One region of the Shewanella sp. SM29 genome, then DNA from elsewhere that is predicted to be linked to it. Evidence: predicted binding sites of a transcription regulator. Region 1 holds the regulator's gene; the other holds the start of a gene.

Evidence for each region. The regulator NrdR, encoded in region 1, represses ribonucleotide reductase genes. The targets are predictions, from matches to a motif close to AAACACNANATNTNGTGTTT.
Region 2: a site for NrdR is predicted at 2,423-2,442, ahead of nrdG (anaerobic ribonucleoside-triphosphate reductase activating protein). Genes of this name have one in related genera too.

What each region holds. Positions count from the first base shown of each region.
Region 1 covers NZ_JAKKRN010000001.1:209,571-213,788, reverse strand. Annotated here, with positions in the region: gene L5L77_RS00975 (riboflavin synthase) at 1-121, opposite strand, end outside; gene ribD (bifunctional diaminohydroxyphosphoribosylaminopyrimidine deaminase/5-amino-6-(5-phosphoribosylamino)uracil reductase RibD) at 227-1,405, opposite strand; gene nrdR (transcriptional regulator NrdR) at 1,515-1,964, opposite strand; gene glyA (serine hydroxymethyltransferase) at 2,169-3,422, opposite strand; gene ettA (energy-dependent translational throttle protein EttA) at 3,612-4,218, shown strand, end outside.
Region 2 covers NZ_JAKKRN010000015.1:35,428-39,645, forward strand. Annotated here, with positions in the region: gene L5L77_RS12070 (nitrate/nitrite transporter) at 1-1,753, shown strand, start outside; gene L5L77_RS12075 (putative zinc-binding protein) at 1,831-2,217, shown strand; gene nrdG (anaerobic ribonucleoside-triphosphate reductase activating protein) at 2,465-2,944, shown strand; gene nrdD (anaerobic ribonucleoside-triphosphate reductase) at 2,931-4,218, shown strand, end outside.

The sequences.
Region 1 (4,218 bases):
TGTCGCCTAAACGCACATCGTTTAAATCCAGTTTGCCGCTCGCCACGGTCAAACGAATATCATCGCCTTTACGCTCCAGTTTGCGCAGGGTGCCAACAGCTTCAATAATCCCAGTAAACATGGTTAACTCACTTATTCGATAAAGAAGTAATAAGGCATAAGACTCAAGGTTTAACGGTTATCTTGCCCTAATTAAATGAAGAAGTATCAAGCATAACGCTCAAGGTTAAACGGTTATCTTGCTCCAATTCGATTTAGATAAAGAGGTATCAGGCTTAACGCTCAAGATTAAACGGGTATCTGGCCCTAATTTGCGCTCATCGACCAACATTAATGCAGGAATTTGCGCCATGGTTTGATAATCGGGTAGCTGCAGCAGATTACGCCCTTGCCCGCCGAGGATTTTCATCGCTTGGTACAGCACTAACTCATCGGCCAGACCCTGCGCTAAAAATGCGCCCGCTAAGGTTGCACCCGCTTCCACCAGCACGTGATTACAACTTTGGCCTAAATAGCTTAATAGTTCAGGCAATGAGACGCGACCTGCAATTGCAGGTAACACGAGGCAACTCACATGGGAGGGCAATTGTGCTTGAAAGTCTGCGGGATAAGCCACGGTCGAGACCAAGAGTATGGGCGATACGATAGTCAAGCAGGCGGCCGATAACGGCAAACGGGCGCGACTGTCGAGTATGACTCTTAATGGCTGTAGTAATTGCGCCTCGGTTACACTGTCTTTTAAGCTGCCAAGTTCCTGATAACGCACATTGAGTGAGGGATCGTCCGCCAATATGGTTTCAATCCCAGTGACCAAAGCGCAGGAACGTAAACGTAATCGCTGCACGTCGCGGCGAGATTCTGGACCGGTTATCCATTTAGACACACCGTTAGACAGCGCAGTTTTACCATCGAGACTCGCGGCTAATTTTACAGTGACTCTAGGTAAACCTGATTCCATACGCTTCATAAAGCCTAAATTCAAGGCATAGGCTTCATCACGGTGTAATCCCACATCCACTTCAATACCGGCGTCGCGCAGCATTTTAATACCGCGCCCAGCCACTTGCGGATTAGGATCTTCAACCGCCACCACCACACGCTTAACGCCAATATTGATCAGCGCCAAGGCGCAGGGCGGCGTGCGGCCATAATGACTGCAGGGCTCTAGGGTGACATAGGCGGTTGCGCCACGGGCATGTTCACCAGCCATACGTAGTGCGTGCACTTCGGCGTGGGGCTCACCCGCTTTTTGATGATAACCTTCACCGATGATTTGGTTATCGTTAACGATAACGCAGCCCACACTGGGATTGGGTCTCGTGGTGTAAAAGCCTTTGCGCGCCAATTGAATCGCGCGGCTCATCATTTGGGTATCGAGTACGGACCAACTTATGTTCAAGCTCATGTTCAACCCTGTTGTTAAAGGTTTCGGCTTTCACCAGTCTTATAAAATCTTTCTTTTCATGCTGTTAGCAACTGCACGCCTGCCTTTTTAGGCGACAAAAGCTGAATAACTACTTTTGCAGTTTGGCGATGGCTTCGCCAAATTCAGACACGTCTTCGAAGGCACGGTACACAGAAGCGAAACGTATGTAGGCGACTTTATCGAGGCTCATCAATTGCTCCATCATTAAGTTACCCACCATTTCTGACGGCACTTCCCGCTCGCCAGTGGCGCGCAGAGTAGACTTGATTTTGCTGAGTGCTTGCTCGATTTCATCCATAGATACGGGACGTTTTTCAACGGCGCGCAACATGCCACCTTGGAGTTTTTCTTCATCGAAGGGTTGGCGTGAACCATCGCGCTTAATCACCCTAGGCATGACTAATTCGGCGCCTTCGAAGGTGGTAAATCTTTCATGACATTCGGTGCATTCTCGGCGACGGCGCACTTGGTGGCCTTCTGCCACTAATCGGGAATCGATGACTTTAGTATCTGTCGCGCTACAAAATGGACAATGCATTGAGCCTCCTGCCAGTGAATGGTCGTAAAGCGTTAATAGGTTTACCTGTTAAATCTCAGTCAAACGCTATGGATTTAAGCCTAAGATTTTACCAATAAAAATGGCCGCTTAATGCGGCCATGGGATTTTATCCTATTTATGGGCTGAGGTTAACCACCTGATGCTTGTTAGGCTCAGCACCACAAAAAGGAGACTATTTACAGATTAACCGTAAACAGGGAAACGTGCACACAGTGCCAGTACTTGGCCCTTAACACGCTCAATCACTACAGGATTACTTGCATCATCAAGGATGTCACAAATCCAGCCAGTCAGCTCTTTCGATTCCGCTTCTTTAAAGCCGCGGCGCGTAATGGCTGGCGTACCGATACGCACACCTGAGGTCACAAAGGGTGAACGTGGGTCGTTTGGCACTGAGTTTTTGTTCACGGTAATGTTAGCGCTACCTAAGGCGGCATCGGCTTCTTTACCCGTTAAGTCACGACCAATCAGGTCAACTAGCATTAAGTGGTTGCTGGTTCCGCCAGAGACGATTTTGTAACCGCGCTCAAGGAACACTTCAACCATAGCTTTAGCGTTGTTAACCACTTGCTGTTGGTACACTTTAAATTCTGGCTCTAGGGCTTCTTTGAACGCCACCGCTTTACCGGCGATAACGTGCATCAATGGGCCACCTTGACCGCCTGGGAATACCGCAGAATTCAACTTTTTGTACAAGTCTTCATCGTCAGCAGCAGATAGGATCACGCCACCACGAGGACCCGCTAAGGTTTTGTGGGTCGTAGATGTCACAACATGCGCGTGTGGTACTGGGTTTGGATAAACGCCCGCAGCAATAAGACCGGCAACGTGTGCCATATCGACAAATAAATAAGCACCGATTTTGTCTGCGATTTCACGCATTTTTGCCCAATCAACGATACCTGAATAGGCAGAGAAACCGCCGATCATCATCTTAGGCTTGTGTTCTAAGGCAATACGCTCCATCTCGTCGTAGTCGATTTTGCCAGACTCGTCGATACCGTAAGGAATGATGTTGTACAGTTTGCCAGAGAAGTTAACCGGAGAACCGTGGGTCAAGTGACCACCATGAGCTAAGTTCATGCCCAGTACGGTATCGCCAGGTTTTAACAATGCCATGTAAACCGCGCTGTTTGCCTGTGAACCTGAATGAGGTTGTACGTTAGCGTAAGTTGCGCCAAACAGTTGTTTAGCACGTTCAATCGCTAAGGTTTCAACTACGTCCACATACTCACAACCACCGTAGTAACGCTTGCCTGGATAGCCTTCAGCGTACTTATTGGTTAACTGTGAACCTTGCGCTTCCATCACGCGTGGACTGGTGTAGTTTTCAGAAGCAATCAGCTCAATATGCTCTTCTTGACGCAGAGTTTCATTCTGAATTGCGTTAAACAGTTCCGGATCATAATCTGCGATATTCATATCTTTTTTCAGCATTGCTTACTCCAGCTGCCAATTCTTATAGGTAGGGTTGCGCGGTATTCTACTCGGAACGCGGTCACAATCCCAGTATTTGAAACATGAAATTCCTGCAGATAGTGCTTGAACTTGGCTCATTGTCGAGTTGAGTTCGGCGCGCAATCGAGTAGAATTAGCCGCATCATTAGTCACTTAAGATAGAGAAAAATGGCTCAGTTTGTTTACAGCATGCTGCGGGTGGGTAAAATTGTTCCGCCTAAGAAGCAGATCCTTAAAGATATTTCTTTAAGCTTTTTCCCCGGCGCCAAAATTGGCGTACTCGGCCTCAACGGTTCAGGTAAGTCGACGCTACTGCGCATTATGGCGGGTATTGACACCGAAATTGAAGGTGAAGCGCGCCCAATGCCGGGATTGAAAATCGGTTACCTGCCGCAGGAACCTAAACTCGATCCGAATCAAACCGTGCGTGAAGCGATTGAAGAAGCGGTTGCAGAGGCAAAAAATGCCCTAACTCGCCTCGATGCCGTTTACGCGGCCTACGCCGAGCCGGACGCCGATTTCGACGCCCTTGCGAAAGAGCAAGGCGAACTCGAAGCCATTATTCAAGCCCAAGATGCCCATAACTTAGAGTACGTCCTTGAGCGCGCCGCCAACGCCCTGCGTCTGCCTGATTGGGATGAAAAAATCGAAGTATTATCCGGTGGTGAACGTCGCCGCGTAGCGATTTGTCGTTTGCTGCTTGAAAAGCCAGAAATGCTGTTACTGGACGAACCGACCAACCACTTGGATGCTGAATCTGTGGCTTGGCTTGAGC
Region 2 (4,218 bases), on a different contig from region 1:
AAAAGGGGTTGAACACGTTTTTGAATTTAACTTCCACCTATCCTTGCCCGTTTTTGTGCTGCTTATTTTTACCTTAGGTTTTTTCATGTCTTTAGGTAAAGCGGCGGTATTTAAGCATATACCGACTTATTTCCCGAATAATGTCGGCGTAGTGGGCGGCCTTGTGAGTATGGTCGGCGGTATTGGCGGCTTCTTATTACCCGTCACATTTGGGATGCTCAATGACGTTATTGGCATCTGGCAAAGCTGTTTTATGCTGTTGTTTGTTATTAGTTCTATCTCATTAATGTGGATGCATTATTCAATTCGCCGAGCCGAGAGAATGGAATGGGCCAGTGGTCAAACGGTAAAAAACTTACCCGAAATGACCACACCCGACGCCTTTGTACTTAACGATTGGCAACCTGAAAATAAACATTTTTGGGACACTAAAGGTAAAAAAATTGCCACGCGCAATTTATGGATCTCAATACCCAACCTCTTCCTTGCGTTTGCCGTATGGTCTATTTGGAGCATTATGGTGGTTAAAATGCCGACATTAGGCTTTAACTACAGCCCAAATGAATTGTTTTGGTTGGCGGCGCTACCCGCATTATCGGGTGCTACACTGCGAATTTTCTATGGCTTTATGATCCCCATCTTCGGTGGTCGCCGTTGGACAGCCTTATCAACCGCATCACTTTTAATCCCTTGTTTATGGATGGGTTTTGCACTGCAAAATATCGAAACCCCCTATCTCATCATGCTGATTTTAGCCTTACTCTGTGGTTTAGGTGGCGCTAACTTCTCATCGAGTATGGCAAACATCAGCTTTTTCTATCCTAGAGCTGAAAAAGGTACTGCACTAGGGCTTAATGCTGGGCTGGGTAACTTAGGCGTATCGGGCATGCAATTAATTGCCCCTTTAGTGATATCTGCCAGTGTGTTTGGCGGTTTAGAAGGAGAGCCTCTCACCCTCGTATTGCAAAACAGTGAAACACATTCGGTGTGGTTGCAAAACGCGGCGTTTATCTGGGTGCCATTTATCATTATTGGCTCCATTGCGGCGTGGTTTGGCATGAATGATATTACGGATGCTAAATCTTCATTTAAGGAGCAAGCCGTCGTCTTTAAACGTCATCATACTTGGCTAATGTGCTGGCTTTATTTAGGAACTTTTGGCAGCTTTATTGGTTTTGCTGCAGGTTTCCCATTGTTATCGGGTATGTTATTCCCAGATGTCGATCCCGTTAAGTTTGCCTTTATCGGTCCACTTGCAGGTGCATTAGCCAGGCCTATCGGCGGTAAATTAGCCGATAAATTTGGCGGCGCCCAAGTGACGCTATGGAATTTTTTCTTCATGGCGTTAGGCGTTGTCGGTGTGCTGTATTTCTTACCGCATGACGGTGCTGCGGGTAATTTTGGCGGCTTCTTCGGTATGTTTGTTTTGCTCTTTATCACCACAGGCATTGGTAATGGTTCAACGTTCCGTATGGTGCCAGTGATGTTTTTAACCCTTAGGCAAAAAGCATTAGGTAAAGGCATGGAAAAACAAGCCGAAATCGAAGGAAACCGAGAGTCCGCAGCAGTTTTAGGCTTTATTTCTGCCATTGCTGCCTATGGCGGATTTTTTATTCCCAAATCCTATGGCACCGCAATGAGCTTAACTGGAGCGGTAGATACCGCGCTCTATGGGTTTATCCTGTTTTACGCCAGTTGTGTGGTTATCACTTGGTGGTTCTACGCTAGACGTAACGCAGAGATCCCTTGCTAACTGTTAGCTAAACAATGGTAGGCATGCCGATTTAGGGTGCCTATCATCGACATTCACTTTTTTACAAAGGTGCCAACATGACAAAATTATCGACGAATAAACCCTTGGTTTATGCCTGCTCCGGCTGCTCAAATGTCGCACAATTAGCTAATGATGTGGCACTGACCCTTGATCGTTCAGGCGTGATGCAAATGTCATGTATCGCGGGCGTTGGAGGGAATATAAAATCGATTGTCAGACTGGCTAAATCTGGACGCCCCATATTGGCACTTGATGGTTGTAAGCTCAATTGCGTTAAAAATAGCTTAGCGCTACAGCAAATTGTACCCACCTGGCACATAGAGCTCACCCAATTGGGCTATAAAAAACAACAGCAAATTGATTGCGATCTGGCTGATAGTTACCGTTTGTTACAACATATCCATCAAAAAATTATTCATATTCCTCAATGTAAACTTAATTAGTCTAACCATTATTTACACTGCTGCTGTTTTATTTAAAATCTGGAACCTACTGTAAATAAGCTAAGTTTAATACAGCTTAAACAAGCACTTATTTACAGCCATTCACCCGTGTTATCTGCTTCACTCCCCCAAGATTAACCTCATCGCATTAATCCTCAATAGTTTGATCTTGATCAAACTATTATTTGCCTATCCCGATATTATAAAACACAATATATAGTTGATTAAAATAAAATGGACACAACATATGGTGGTTATTACATTTAATAGCTTTGCACCACAGATCTGTTTTCAAGAGGTTCCTGATGAGGTGTCGTTAGCATTTACCATCACAGGTTGCCCACTACGTTGCCAAGGATGTCATAGCCAAGATACTTGGGATCCAGAAACGGGTATTCAGTTAAATAATGATAATTTTCAACATTATTTAACACGTTATCAGGGACTGGTGAGTTGTGTTTTATTTTTTGGTGGCGAATGGAACCCCGCTGCATTACTCGACAAGTTATCACTGGCAAAAAAACACGGTCTTAAAACCTGTCTCTACACTGGAAAAACCAAGGTATCACAGCATCTAATTGCACAGTTGGATTACCTCAAAACGGGGGCTTGGCGACCAAATCAAGGAGGATTAGAAAAGGAAAAAACTAATCAACGCTTTATTGAACTCGCAACGGGAAACCTACTCAACTTTAAATTTAGGGAACATCACCATGCCATCTCTTAACCCACAGCAATTACAAAAAAAATTAGCTTTTATTAAGCAATATCAACAATCCAATAATGCCGCTGATGCTTCGCATTTAGATGCGAATGCAAATGTGACTCATAAGAACATTGCCACCTTAGAAACCGAGTTAATGAAAGATTATTTTATTGATATTAATCGTGAATTAGTAAAACAAAAAATAACTGAATTATATGGTGTAGATTTAGCGAAAGAATACGAGAGACAAATAACAGAACATGAAATTTACGTTCATGATGAAACCAGTTTAAAACCCTATTGTGCTTCTATTTCAATGTACCCATTTTTACTCAGCGGATTAACTCAATTAGGCGGCGAATCACAAGCGCCAAAACACTTAGAGTCTTTTTGTGGCAGCTTTGTTAATTTAGTATTTGCTATCAGCGCGCAATTTGCTGGCGCAATTGCGACTGTCGAATTTTTAATGTATTTCGATTATTTTGCCCGTAAAGATTTTGGAGATGATTATCTCACCGAGCATAAACACGCAATAGAGAACCACCTGCAACACGTTGTGTATGCGTTAAATCAACCTGCAGCAGCAAGAGGATACCAAAGTGTATTTTGGAATATCTCTCTTTATGATCAATATTATTTTGAAGCCATGTTTGGGCAATTTGTATTTCCTGACTTTACCCCGCCAGATTGGCACTCTTTAAAACAGTTACAAGTTTTTTTCTTAGATTGGTTTAATCAAGAACGGAATAAAGCCATTTTAACCTTTCCAGTGATCACCGCGGCGATGTTAACCGTTGATGATAAAGTTAAAGATACGGAGTTTGCCCATGTTTGTGCCAAAAATATGAGCGAAGGCGGTGCATTTTTTATTTATCAATCCAAAAATGCTGACTCTTTAGCCTCATGCTGTCGTTTACGGAATGAAATAAGCGATCACACCTTCTCCTACAGCTTAGGTGCTGGCGGCGTCGCCACGGGTTCAATTAATGTTATCACTATTAATATGAATCGATTAATCCAAGATAAACGCGATCTTAAAATCGAGGTTGAAAAGGTTCATCAATATCAGATTGCCTATCGTAAGCTAATGGAAGAACAATTAGCCAATGGCATGCTGCCAGTCTATACCGCGGGGTTTATCTCTCTGGATAAACAATTTATGACGATTGGTATTAATGGCATGGTAGAAGCTGCTGAATCTTTAGGCTTAATAGCTGACACTAATAATGATTACCAAACCTTTGTCGACCAACAATTACAGATTATTTATAAGGTTAACCGAGAAGCTACTCAAA